DNA from 3 places in the Arthrobacter sp. BK1 genome. Region 3 is predicted to be linked to each of the others. Evidence: riboswitches for the same ligand, from Rfam matches in the RefSeq annotation. Region 3 holds a riboswitch; each other region holds the start of a gene.
What was found. Region 3 has a riboswitch for S-adenosylmethionine ahead of AC1MCA_RS07500 (cobalamin-independent methionine synthase II family protein). Riboswitches for the same ligand answer to the same signal wherever they lie in the genome.
Positions count from the first base shown of each region.

Region 1: it holds a riboswitch for S-adenosylmethionine, as region 3 does, so the genes downstream of both, metX (homoserine O-acetyltransferase MetX) here and AC1MCA_RS07500 (cobalamin-independent methionine synthase II family protein) in region 3, are expected to answer to the same signal.
Region 2: it holds a riboswitch for S-adenosylmethionine, as region 3 does, so the genes downstream of both, AC1MCA_RS11790 (DUF1737 domain-containing protein) here and AC1MCA_RS07500 (cobalamin-independent methionine synthase II family protein) in region 3, are expected to answer to the same signal.

Region 1 is NZ_CM155263.1:780,480-784,859, forward strand. Features, by position in the region: gene AC1MCA_RS03535 (MFS transporter) at 1-748, opposite strand, end outside; gene metX (homoserine O-acetyltransferase MetX) at 944-2,059, opposite strand; SAM riboswitch class IV at 2,072-2,186, opposite strand; gene AC1MCA_RS03545 (bifunctional o-acetylhomoserine/o-acetylserine sulfhydrylase) at 2,256-3,641, opposite strand; gene AC1MCA_RS03550 (VOC family protein) at 3,819-4,380, shown strand, end outside.
Region 2 is NZ_CM155263.1:2,599,285-2,603,664, forward strand. Features, by position in the region: gene AC1MCA_RS11775 (glycosyl hydrolase) at 1-1,053, shown strand, start outside; gene AC1MCA_RS11780 (O-succinylhomoserine sulfhydrylase) at 1,050-2,321, opposite strand; gene AC1MCA_RS11785 (rhodanese-like domain-containing protein) at 2,322-2,732, opposite strand; gene AC1MCA_RS11790 (DUF1737 domain-containing protein) at 2,729-2,986, opposite strand; SAM riboswitch class IV at 3,000-3,115, opposite strand; gene AC1MCA_RS11795 (hypothetical protein) at 3,241-3,759, shown strand; gene opgC (OpgC domain-containing protein) at 3,889-4,380, shown strand, end outside.
Region 3 is NZ_CM155263.1:1,693,476-1,697,855, reverse strand. Features, by position in the region: gene fbaA (class II fructose-bisphosphate aldolase) at 1-83, shown strand, start outside; gene AC1MCA_RS07510 (DUF3151 domain-containing protein) at 83-508, shown strand; gene AC1MCA_RS07505 (uracil-DNA glycosylase family protein) at 673-1,305, opposite strand; gene AC1MCA_RS07500 (cobalamin-independent methionine synthase II family protein) at 1,521-2,729, opposite strand; SAM riboswitch class I at 2,742-2,848, opposite strand; gene AC1MCA_RS07495 (adenylosuccinate synthase) at 3,125-4,380, shown strand, end outside.

The sequences.
Region 1 (4,380 bases), 910 kb from region 3:
AGCGGCGGAAGACTTCGGCTACACCGTAGCCCTTCTTCTCCTCGGTGACTTCCTTGCGGGCCTCCAGGAAGATGGGGGCGTCCTGGACTTTGGTGCGGATGTAGTAGCCGATGATGACGATCACGGCGGAGAGCCAGAACGCCACGCGCCAGCCCCAGCCGAGGAAGGCTTCCTGGGAAAGTGTGGAAGAGAGGGTGAACAGCACACCGGTGGCCAGCAGGTTCCCTACCGGGACTGCGGACTGAGGCCAGCTGGACCAGAAGCCGCGTGACCGGTCAGGGCTGTGTTCGGCAACCAGCAGAACAGCCCCGCCCCATTCACCGCCGACTGCGAAGCCCTGGACAAAGCGCAGGAACACCAGCAGTGCCGGTGCCCAGTAGCCAATCTGGGCGAACGTGGGCAGGCAGCCCATCAGGAACGTGGCGACACCCACCAGGATGATGCTCAGCTGCAGCAGTTGCTTCCGGCCGAATTTGTCACCGAAGTGCCCGAAGACGATTCCGCCGATGGGGCGGGCAACGAAGCCGACGGCGTAGGTGACGAAGGCTGCGATGATCCCGTCCAGCTCTGTCCCCGAGTTGGGGAAGAACATTTTGCCGAACACCAGGGTGGCCGCGGAGGCATAGAGGAAGAATTCATACCACTCCACCACGGTGCCGGCCATGGAGGCTGTAACGACTTTCCTCAGGCCGGAAGCCTTAACGTCGGGTTCGTCTACGCGCCTTGCGGCGGGGTTTTCCATGCTCATGATGAACTCTCCTTCGGCATCACCTTCGACACCACTGGGACCAGCCTTTGGCGGCCGGGCACGACGCGCACCACGGATCGCCGGATCCAAAGAGTATGTTCCGCGGGGGAGATAACATCAACCCCGAAAAATGCAGGTCCTATCTGCAAAAATGCACAGGCCTCCTGGGCCTGGCCGCTCCGTCAGCCGGCTACGTCAGCCGGCGAGGTGCCGGCGGAGCGGTCCGCTGAGCTGGCCGATTTCCGTGAGGAAGCCGTCATGGCCGATAGGAGCCTGGATCACGTGCACGTCCACGTCGCCTGGAAGGGCATCAGCCAACTCACGGGACTGGGACGGGAAGTAGAGCCGGTCGCTGTCCACTGCGGCCACAAAGAACCTGGCGGTGGCACGGCCAAGCGCCTCCTCAAGGGAACCGCGGCCGCGGCTGATGTCGTGACTCATCAAAGCGTCCGTGATGGCGATGTAGCTGTTGGCGTCGAACCGCCGCACGAGTTTCGTGCCCTGGTGGTCGAGGTAGCTTTCCACCTGGTAGCGGCCGCGCGTCCCCAGCGCTTCAGCCTGCAGCGGCGATTCGGCAAGCTGGGCTGACCGTCCGAACCGGCCATGGAATTCAGCGGCCGAACGGTAGGTGATGTGCGCGATGCGCCGTGCCAGTGCCAGTCCGTCCTCGGGGAGCGGGCCACCGTAATAGTCGCCGTCGTTGAAGTTGACGTCCTGGCGGATTGCCAGGGTCTGCGCCTGGGCAAACGCGATCTGTTCGGCGGTGCTTGCTGCGCCGACCGAAATAACGGCACAGCGTTGCACGCGCGCGGGGTAGGTGACCGCCCATTCGAGCGCACGCGCGCCGCCCATGGAGCCGCCCAGCACGGCAAACCAGCTGCCGATGCCCAGCGCATCTGCCAGCCGGGCCTCAGCCGCTGTGGTGTCGCGGAGGGTCACCAGCGGGAAACGGGACCCCCAGGGTTTCCCGTCAGGGGCTTCCGAGGACGGCCCGGTTGAGCCATAGCAGCCGCCCAGGATGTTGATGGAGACCACAAAGAACCGGTCAGTGTCCACCGGTGCGCCGGGTCCGGCGAGCTGTTCCCACCAGCCTTCCTCGTCGCTGTCCCCGCGGGTCACATGGGTGCTTCCGGTCAGGGCGTGCTCGATGAGGACAGCGTTTGAACCATCGGCGTTCAAGGTGCCCCAGGTTTCATAGGCCAGGGTGACATCCGGGAGGTAACCGCCGGCTTCCAGCTGCAGTCCGCCGATGGAGGCATAGCGGACAACCCCGTGTCCGGGGGCCGCTGTTCGGGAAATCGTTATCGTCATGGCAGGACCTTTTCTACGCGCTTGCCCGCCGTCATTTGACCGGCAGGCCAGGTCCTCACCCGGGGCACCCCACCGCGGAGGAGGGTTGCCGGCCAGCAAGCCGGGGCTGTCACTGGCACTCATGACCTGCTTCGAGTGTACGAAATAGCCGGCGCCGGACGCTAAGCCTGTGACAGGTTGTGACTTCCGCGGATATTCACTGCCCGCCGCCTCCTGCCCCGATGGCCGCTTCTGCCGCGCTTTTGGCGGCACGGAAGCCGGCTTCGAGGTCGGCGAGGATGTCATCGATATGCTCGATGCCCACGGACAACCGGACCAGCCCCGGGGCGACCCCGGCAATGGCTTGCTGCTCAGCCGAGAGCTGGCTGTGGGTGGTGGAGGCCGGGTGGATCACCAGGGAACGCACATCGCCGATGTTGGCCACGTGCGAGTGGAGTTCCAGGGCGTCCACGAAGCGTTTTCCGGCCTCGGCTCCCCCGGCGACGGTGAAGGCCACCACGGCTCCGGTCCCCTTGGGCCCGTACTTCAGGCCCCGCTCGTACCAGGGGCTCGAGGGCAGCCCCGCGTAGGCGACGGATTCGACGTCGTCCCTTGCCTCGAGCCACTGCGCCACAGTGTTGGCGTTGGCGACATGCCGCTCCACGCGAAGGCTGAGTGTCTCGATGCCTTGGGCGATCAGGAAGGCATTGAAGGGGGATACTGCCGATCCAAGGTCCCGGAGCAGTTGCACGCGGGCCTTCAGGATGTAGGACAGGTTGGCGCCCAGGGCACCGTCCGCCCCGAGATCCCGGGCGTAGACCAGGCCGTTGTAGGTGGGGTCAGGAGTGTTGAAGCCCGGGAACCGCTCCGGGTCCTTGCCGAAATCGAAATTGCCCGAGTCCACAATCACGCCGGCAATTGCGGCGCCGTGGCCGCCGAGGTATTTGGTGGCGGAGTGCACCACAATGTCCGCGCCCCACTCAATGGGGCGGATCAGGTACGGCGTGGACAGCGTGCTGTCCACGATCAGCGGGACGCCTGCCTCATGCGCCACCGCGGAAATTCCCTCGATGTCGAGTACGTCCTGTCGGGGGTTGGACACCACCTCGCCGAAGAACAGTTTGGTGTTCGGCCGGACAGCCTCCCGCCACTGGTCCAGGTTGTCTGGATCAGCCACGAACGTGACCGAGATGCCGAACTTCTTCAGTGTGTGCGCCAGCAGGTTGTACGTGCCGCCGTACAGGCTGGGGCTCGCAACGATGTGGTCACCGGCTTCGGCAACATTAAGGATGGCAAAGGTTTCGGCGGCCTGTCCCGAGCTCAGCAACAGGGCCGCCAAGCCGCCCTCCAGGCTGGCGATCCGCTGCTCCACGGCGTCCTGGGTGGGGTTGCCGATCCGGGTGTAAATGGGAGCGAGCTCTGCGAGCGCGAAGCGGTTCGCGGCGCTTTCCGCGCTGGGGAAGACGAACGACGTCGTCTGGTAAATCGGCAGCGCACGAGCACCAGTGGCGGTGTCAGGCTCCTGACCTGCGTGGATCTGGCGTGTTTCGAAAGACCATCCCTGGGACATTTTCGGCTCCTTTGACGTGGTGCTGGCGCTCATTACTTTCGGTTCAGTGTAGGAACGGGTCCGGTGCGCTGGACAGCATTGTGACGAACATGGTCACCGGCCATCTGCCGGAGCCGTTCAAGGGGGCATGCGTTCACCCTGAAAACCGCGGAAACCCAAGTAAGGATACCCTTAGCTGAGAGGCTCATCACAAAGTGCCAAGATGAGGTCATGCGCATGGATCACGTCTCTTACGCCTGTGAACAAGATGGCCTCGTTGCCACCACCGAACGTATTTCGTCTGCCCTGGGCGTCGATGCCGTGAAGGGCGGAGTACACCCCCGATTCGGTACGCGGAACATGATTATTCCCCTGGCCGGCCACAAGTACCTTGAAGTTGTGGAGGTCCTCAACCACCCCGCGTCAGACAAGGCTCCGTTCGGGCAGGCCGTCCGGGCGCGGTCCGAGGCCGGCGGCGGCTGGATGGGCTGGTGCGTCGAAGTGGACGATCTCGCCCCGTTCGAAGAACGCCTGGGCCGGGCTGCCGTGAACGGAAACCGCAAGTTCCCGGACGGCCGCGAGCTGGTCTGGAAGCAGATCGGCATCCTGGGCCTGATCGCGGACCCGCAGGTTCCCTACATGCTCAAGTGGGAGGGCGATCCCGCCCTGCACCCCTCGAACGCCTACGAAAGCAACGTCAAGATGAGCTGCCTGACCATCGCCGGCTCTGCCGAGCGCGTGACGGAGTGGCTGGGCGAACCCGTGGAGAAGCCCCTTGAGGACGTGGCCGTTG
Region 2 (4,380 bases), 910 kb from region 3:
GGATCAGGGTTTCCGCGATCGTCCTCGGGCACCGTGACGGGCGGCTCGGCGCCAGTACCTTTTCAGACCAGCAAGGGCGGATCCTTCAGCGCGGTGGCCACCATAGCGGCCGCCGCGCAGGGTCCTGTGGCACTGACGGCGGCTGCCGGCAAGACGTCCGTCACCACAACGTTCAGCGTCCTGGCCGGTGTGCCGCCTGTCAGCGCGGCGTTCCTTCGGTTCGGCGTCGCCACCCCAGGGGGAGCCGCGGCCACTGCTGAGCTTGATGCCGTGGCGGCACTCGTGGGGGAAAGCCCGGGCATCGTCCTGTCCTACAAGGACTTCCGGCAGGCCCCGCCGGTTTCCGAACTCGAATCGGTGGTGCAGCGCGGCGCGATGCCGCTGGTCACCTGGGAACCGTGGATCGCCGGCGCCGGCGTAACCCAGCCGGGCTATGCTCTGGCACGCATCACCGCAGGAGACTTCGACCCGTACATCAGCCAGTGGGCGGCCGCGCTTGCATCCTGGGGCAAGCCGATGATGCTTCGGTTTGCCCACGAAATGAACGGCAATTGGTACCCGTGGGCTGAAGCGGTCAACGGCAATGGCCCCGGGGAATACATTCAGGCATGGCGGCACGTGCACGATCTCGTCAGCGCGGCCGGAGCAGCCAATGTGAACTGGGTGTGGGCGCCCAACGGAGGCGGATCGGTTGAAACCGCCGGGCTGTATCCGGGCGATGCGTATGTGGACACCGTGGGCCTGGACGCCTACAACTGGGGAACAACCCAGGTATGGAGTTCCTGGCAATTGCCCGCAGCCGTGTTCGGTCCCCATCTGGCGGAGCTCCGGACGATCGCCCCCGGCAAACAGATTGTCATCACCGAAACAGCAAGCACCGAGACCGGCGGCAGCAAGCCGGACTGGAACACGGCGCTTGTCTCCTACCTGAGGGCACAGCCTGACGTCTCCGGGATCGTGTGGTTCAACCTGAACAAGGAGACCGACTGGCGGATCAACAGCAGTGCCGCGTCAGCGTCCGCCCTCTCGTCAGCGCTGGCTTCCCGCCGCTAAAGGGGCTTCCCGCCGCTAGGGCGCCTGCCCGGATCCTGCCTGCTCAGTCCCCGCCGGGTCAGACCTGCTTGAAGCGCCTGTTCCAGGTCGCCGATGAGATCGTCCACGTCCTCCAGGCCAACCGAAAGCCGCACCACGCCGTCGCTGAGCCCGATGGCGCCGCGGCCTTCGGGGCCCATGGCACGGTGGGTGGTGGTGGCCGGGTGGGTGATCAGGGATTTGGCATCGCCGAGGTTGTTGGAGATGTCGATGATCCGCAGCGCATCCAGCAGCGCAAAGGCGGCGTCCTTGCCCGAGCGGCCACCCGTCGTCGCAAGTTCCAGCGTGAGGACGGTGCCGCCGGCCTTCATCTGCCTGGCGGCCAGCTCGTACTGGGGATGCGACTTCAGCAGTGGGTACTTGACCCAGCTGACGGCCGGCTGCTGTTCAAGCCATTCGGCGAGCCGCAGCGCGGACGCGGAGGAGTGGTTCACCCGGAGCGACATGGTTTCCAGGCCCTTGGTGAGCACCCAGGCGTTGAACGCGGACAGCGCAGGTCCCGTGTGGCGCATCAGTTGCTTGACCGGGCCGTCGATGAATTCCCTGGTGCCCAGGATGGCCCCGCCCAGGACCCTGCCCTGGCCGTCGATGTGCTTGGTGCCGGAGTAGACAATCACGTCCGCGCCGAACTGGCCGCAGCGCTGCAACAGGGGAGTGGCAAAAACGTTGTCGACCACCACGGTGGCCCCGGCTGCGTGCGCGAGTTCGCTCACCGCTGCGATGTCCACGATCTCCTGCATCGGGTTCGACGGCGATTCGAAGAAGACGGCCGTGGTGGGCTCGGACAGGGCTTCGCGCCACTGGTCCAGGTCAGGGCCGTCCACGAACACCGTCTCCACGCCCCAGCGCGGCAGGATTTCGTTCAGGATCACAAAGCAGGAGCCGAACAGTGAGCGTGCGGCCACAACCCGGTCCCCGGCTGCCAGCAATGCACCCAGGGCGGTGAAAACGGCGGACATGCCCGACGCCGTCGCAAAGCAGGCTTCCGTGCCCTCCAGCAGGCGGAGCCGCTCCTGGAACGTGGCCACGGAGGGGTTGCCGTAGCGGGAGTAGACGAATCGTTCGTCCTCACCGGTGAAGGCGCGTTCGGCTGCGGCTGCGGATTCGTAAACGAAGCCTGAGTTCAGGAACACCGGCTCGGTGGTCTCCTGGAAATTGGTACGGTCCAGTCCGCCGCGGACCGCCTGGGTGTCAGGGCTCCAGCCGGCGGCATCTTTGTTGAAGGTCACTTAGTTGCTTCCGAGGTTGGTGGGCAGGCCGCGGTTCTTCCAGCCGTTGACGGTGCGCTCGCCGTAGCGGTCCGGCTCGCCTTCGAAACCCTCCAGGACATTGAAGGAGGTGAAGCCGGCCTGCGTCGCGGCGATGGCTGCGGCGATGGACCGCTGGCCCGAACGGCAGAGGAACACGAGCTCGGTGGCTGGGTCCTCCGGTGCCTGTTGGGTGAGGTCGGTGAGGAAATCCGGGTTGGGGATCCCGCCCGGGAACGTCCACTGAATGAACAGGGGATCGTTGTCGGTGGCTTTGGTGTCCGGGATGCCGATGTGTGCCCATTCGCCTTCGGTGCGGACGTCCACCAGAATGGCGCCCTGTTCCAGCTTGGCCCAGGCTTCCTGGGGGGTGAGGTCTCCGGCGTAGCTCATGCGTGGCCCTCGCCGTCGAAATCGAGATCGTCCACAGCGGTGGCGACGGCGGCGTCAGCGCTTGCGATGGCTGCCGGGAGGATGAGGGCCTGCGCAACTATCACCTTGCCGCCGTTGGACGTTGCGGCCGGGCTGCCGTGCAGGACATACCCTTCGGCCAGGGCGGTGGAAATCCGTTCACAGAAGGACCTGTCATCCGGTCCCGTAATGAGCCGGTACAACAGTTTCTCTTCAGGGGCGGGGGCGTCAGACACGACGGAACTCCTTCTTTCACGCTTGCAGCTCGAATGGGTCGATATGCCGAGTATTCACCTGAGGCACCCCGCCGCGAAAGGGAGGGTTGCCGACCGGCCAGTCAGGGCTTGGCGCCGGTTCTCATTACTCCCCAAAAACGTAACATCCGGCCCACCCGGCCGCACCGCCGCCGTCGTCATGTTCCGTAACCAATCCGGATTTTCGTAACCTGCGCGTGCTTCTCCGGCCAGCATCCGGGCGGGACAATCAGGCCATGGGGGACAGCAGCGGGGGAGATACGAGGACGCCGCGCGCGAAGGGAACCGGCATGCGGTTGACTGCCGCGGCACTGTGCAGCGCTTCGATCCTGGCGGCAGTAGCCGGGCTGGCCGGTTGCCGGGACCTTGCAGGTCCGCCGCCCTGCATGCCGCCCACGTATACCGTTTCGCCGGCCGAAGCCCGGCCCGGAGACGAGGTCACGGTCCGCGCGCAGGACACCAGGTGCGATGCACGCTACGGTGCGGACGCCAGGGTCCAGGTGACGGTCCGGGACGCTGCCGGCGTCAACGTGCTGGAGGAACTGGCCCCCATGACCGACGACGGCGGCTTCACTTTCGTGTTCACTGTTCCGGCAGCAATGGCCGCCGGGCAGGCCGGGGTGTCGGCCTACCCCTACGGCGTGGACTGGTGCGACGACACCGGAGTCAATAACAGGGTGGCGTCCGGGCCTCAGGCCCTGGTCCGGGTCTCGTGTGCGGAGCGCCTGGTGCCGCTGGTGATCCTGGCCGGCTAAGGCCGGTCATGACAAACCGGCCGGCCGGAACGCGCCCGGCGGCCCGGACCTGCCGGGACGATAGAGTCTTCGCTGGGGGCACTGGCCGCCATCACTGATAAGCCGTCCTGGGGGAGGGTCCACACCAGCATGCCAAAAGCCACCGTACTCAGACGCGTGCCGCCGTCGGCCGCGCCCGGTTTCCGCAGCCCGCTGCCTGCAGCGTTCCTCGCGGCGCTGCTCCTCCTGTTCAGCCTCCTGCCTGCCGGTGCTGCCGCAGCCACCGGGCCCGAACCGGCTCCGGAGGAGGGCAAGCCCCTGCTGGGCGCTGTCCTCGAATGGGGCCAGGACTCGGCCGAATCCTTTGCCGAACGGCTGGGGGCTACCCCCGCGGTCTTCGGCCACGACATCTCCATCCCGTTCCGCGACGCAGAAGAGACCAACCTCCGGCAGTTCCTGGACCAGGCTGCCGCTGTGGGCTCCCATGCCATGTTCACCGTCAAACCCACCGTTCCGCTCGAGCAACTCGACGCGGCGGCGGCCCAAGCCTTTGCTGCTGAAGTCGCCAGCATTTCGTCGGTTTTCCAGGGCCAGTTGCTGGTGCGTTTTGCCCCGGACATGAATGGCAGCTGGGTGGACTGG
Region 3 (4,380 bases):
GGGGCGCCTCCGCCGAGGCCGGCCTGTCTGCCCGCGTCGTTGAGGCCACCAAGCAGCTCGGCTCCGCCGGAAAGACGTTCTAGTGTCTGACGAGTTCCGGAAAAACCTGATGGGCCCTGAGCCCACGCTCCTGCCTGCCGAGACCGAGGTCTACCAGCAGCTCGAAGCGGGCCAGGAAGCCCTGGACCTCGTGGCAAAGAACCCCACGTCCTCGCTCCTGTGGGCTGTGCTGGCAGAGGAAGCCTGGGCCGAGGGCCGCGTCATTGATTCCTACGCGTACTCCCGCGTCGGCTACCACCGTGGCCTCGACTCGCTGCGCCGCAACGGCTGGCGCGGTACCGGGCCCATCCCGTGGGAGCACGGGCCCAACCGCGGCTTCCTGCGGGCGCTGTACTCCCTGGGCCGCGCTTCTTCGGCGATCGGTGAAGCGGAAGAGCCGGAACGGATCGAGAAGTTCCTGAACGACTCCGATCCTGCAGCCAAGGCAGCCATCGAGGCGAAGGCCTGACGCAGCACCACCCAACACAACGCGGGGTCACTTCCCGTCCAATAAACCATGGTTTTTGGGCCGGAAGTGACCCCGCGTTGTGGTTAAAAGTACGACGGCGGCGGGTCACCTTTTCGAAAAGGTGACCCGCCGCCGTCGTAGGTGGCCGTTATTCAGGCCAGTGTTCAGCTGGCTTTCTGCAGGCCGGTGCGGGCCATGGCGTCCGCGTAGGCGACGCGCATTTCCTCGAGGTACTGTTCCTGCCGGGCGGGGGTTCCGGCGAAGGCCCGGCCGCTGAGGCTGCGGACCTTGTAGGTCTTCAGGCCGCGGCGCCAGATCATGGGGACCTCGGTCTTCAGGAGCAGGTTGGCCAGGCGGTTGGCTTCGGTGCCGTGGGCCACGATCACCGAGGCGCGGGGCACCAGGGCCAGGAACTTGAGCAGGGGCTTGAGGCCGGAGGAAATCTGGTCCGGCGTGAACTTGCCGTTGGGCTCACCGGCGGTGTGCCACGGGTGGACATTCCACGGCATGACGCACTCGGGGCGCAGGCCCAGCTTCCACTGGATGCCCAGCATGCGGGTGGTGGCGTCGTCGTCGCCCGCGGTGATGAAGCCGGACGGGTCCGCCTCGCCGATGTTGGAGAAGAGGCTGATGATGCGGCACTGGTCGACGTCGTGCATGGGGTCAACGTAGGGGACCACGGTGTGCGGCTTGACGCTCTGCAGCGAATCGCACAGCTCGTTGACTGCCCCAACATTGGGATCGTAACGGCGGTTCAGGAGCTGTTCACGGAAAGATTCGGGTGCCAGGGCTGTCATGAAGTGCAATGTCTCCTGCGGGGATCGGTGCTGCTGCCAATCCGGAAAATGGGCGCGCGTTGGGCACGGCAAGTCCGGGGTGGTTTGAAATGTGTTGTGGACCGATTCCTGGTCGGTCTCTATCAGTTTAGCAAGCCCCGCAAAATGCAGGGCCCGTCCCGGGCCTTCCCGTGATGGAAGGCACAGGACGGACCCTGCGGCTGGATGGAGAATACCTACCAGAGGCGCTTGGTGGCGCGGCGGGCACCTTCGCCGAGGGCGTCCAGTTTGGCCCAGGCGATCTGCGGGTGGACGCGGCCGCCCAGCCCGCAGTCTGTGGATGCGATCACGTTCTCGCGGCCCACCACCTCGGCGAAACGGACTATCCGGTCCGCCACCAGGTCAGGGTGCTCCACCACGTTGGTGGCGTGTGAGACCACGCCGGGAATGATGACCTTGCCCTCGGGCAGTTTGGTCTCCTGCCAGACCCGCCATTCGTGCTCGTGACGGACGTTGCCGGCCTCGAAGGAGTACGCTCCGGCGTTGACCTGCAGCACGGAGCCGATAATGTCCGCCAAGGGAATGTCGGTGGTGTGCGGACCGTGCCAGGAACCCCAGCAGACGTGGAGGCGGATCTGTTCCTGGGGCAGGTCACGCAGGGCCCAGTTGGTGGCCTCGACCCGCAGCTGGATGAACTTGAGGTAGTCCTCCAGCGTCGGCTCCGGGTTGATCTGGTCCCAGCTTTCCGCCAGGGAAGGATCGTCGAGCTGGACGGTCAGGCCGGCGTCGATGATGGCCTTGTATTCCTCGCGCATCACGTCTGCACAGGCGTAGAGGAGTTCTTCATCGGACCTGTAGTAATCGTTGGCCACGCGTGCACAGGACCCGGGGGACAGGGATGCCACAAAACCCTGGGTGAGGCCGGTGGCGGCCAGCCCCTTCTTCAGGTTGGTGACATCGGAGTTCACCAGATCCTGTCCTGTGTAGGTCAGCGGCCCGGTGATCTTTGGCTGGGAAACGCTCTTGCGGTGCGCCAGGATCCCGGAGGAAGGATCGGTGTAGGCGTCATTGAAAGCCAGGCGGTCGCGGCGGTCAGGGAATGAGGTCAGCACAATGTGTCCCGGGGACGAGCGGTGCACGGTGGCGTCCTTCCACCGGTCCACGTCTGTCGGTTCCAGTCCGCCGAGCCTCGCGAACGAGTAGTTCCACCATGCGCCGTAATCCACCGAAGTGGACATGGTGTGCCCGAATTCTCCGTCGTTGGGGATGTCCACCCCGAGGTCCTTCTGCCGCTGGACGACGTCCACCACCGACGATTCGAGCAGTTCGAGGAATTCCGGGGTGATGCCTTCGGTTTCCTTCGCGGCGTTAGCGGCGATCAGCTCCGGCGTGCGGGGCAAGGAACCTGCGTGGGTGACCTGGATGTGGTCAGTGTTGAGCGACATGGGGAATTTTCCTTTCCATCGGTCCTGGCAGTAGCACCTGTGCCGGCAGGAAAATCCCTGCGCATGCGCGGTTGCTGCGGCGTCAACGATCCAGGTCTCTCGGCCGCTCCGGATGGGTACTCTCACTTAATGGCATCTGCACGGCCCGGGCAAGTCAGGGCCGGATTGTTTCGCGTGTGGGCCCTGCCAGGCCGAACGAGTGGAGAAACTCCGTCATCGGCTAAACTTGGGTGGTAAGAGCCCCGAACTCTTGCGTGGCAGGGCGTCCTAACCGTTCCCGCCAGGCTGTTGCCTTCGGGGCGTTCTCATGAACGGCGCCGTCCTTCGGTGAACCGTCCGGCGTACCGCCGGCGGGTCAGCCCGGAGTACGGCCCGAACGAATGGGGGAGGATCCCATGCCAGCAATCGTGATCGTAGGAGCCCAGTGGGGCGACGAAGGAAAAGGCAAGGCCACAGACCTTTTGGGTGGCCGCGTGGACTACGTCGTTAAGCCCAATGGTGGCAACAATGCCGGGCATACCGTCGTCGTAGGCGGTGAGAAGTATGAGCTCAAGCTCCTTCCGGCCGGCATCCTCAGCCCCAACGCGGTTCCCATCATCGGAAACGGCTGCGTGGTGAACCTGGAGGCTCTGTTCCAGGAAATTGATGGCTTGGAGGCCCGCGGTGCGGACACCTCCAAACTGCGCGTTTCCGCCAACGCCCACCTGGTAGCGCCTTACCACCAGGTCCTGGACAAGGTCACGGAGCGCTTCCTCGGCAGCCGCGCCATCGGCACCACGGGCCGCGGCATCGGCCCGGCATACATGGACAAGGTGGCCCGCCTGGGCATCCGCGTCCAGGACGTCTTTGACGAATCCATCCTCCGCCAGAAGGTGGAAGGCTCGCTGCGCCAGAAGAACGAACTCCTGGTCAAGGTCTACAACCGCCGCGACATCGAGGTGGAGGAGATCGTCAGCTACTTCCTTTCCTTCGCCGAGCGCCTGCGCCCGCTGGTCATCGACAGCACCTTCGTCCTGAACAAGGCGCTGGACGAGGGCAAAGTAGTGCTCATGGAGGGCGGCCAGGCCACGTTCCTGGACGTGGACCACGGGACGTACCCGTTCGTCACCTCGTCCAACCCGACGGCGGGCGGCGCGTCCGTGGGTTCCGGCATCGGCCCCACCCGCATCTCGCGCTCCATCGGCATCATCAAGGCCTACACCACGCGTGTCGGCGCCGGGCCGTTCCCCACGGAACTGTTCGACGAGATGGGCATGTACCTGCAGAAGACCGGCGGTGAGTTCGGCGTCAACACCGGCCGCCCGCGCCGCTGCGGCTGGTACGACGCCGTCCTGGCCCGCCACGCTTCCCGCGTCAACGGCTTCACGGACTACTTCGTCACCAAGCTGGATGTCCTGACCGGCATCGAGCAGATCCCGGTGTGTGTGGCGTACGACGTCGACGGCGTGCGGCACGATGAAATGCCCATGACGCAGACCGAGTTCCACCACGCAGTACCCATTTTCGAGTACTTCGAAGGCTGGACCGAGGACATCACCGGCGCCCGCACCCTGGAGGACCTCCCGGAGAACGCGCGGAACTACGTGCTCGCCCTGGAGAAGCTCTCCGGTACCCGGTTCTCCGCAATCGGCGTTGGCCCCGACCGGGACCA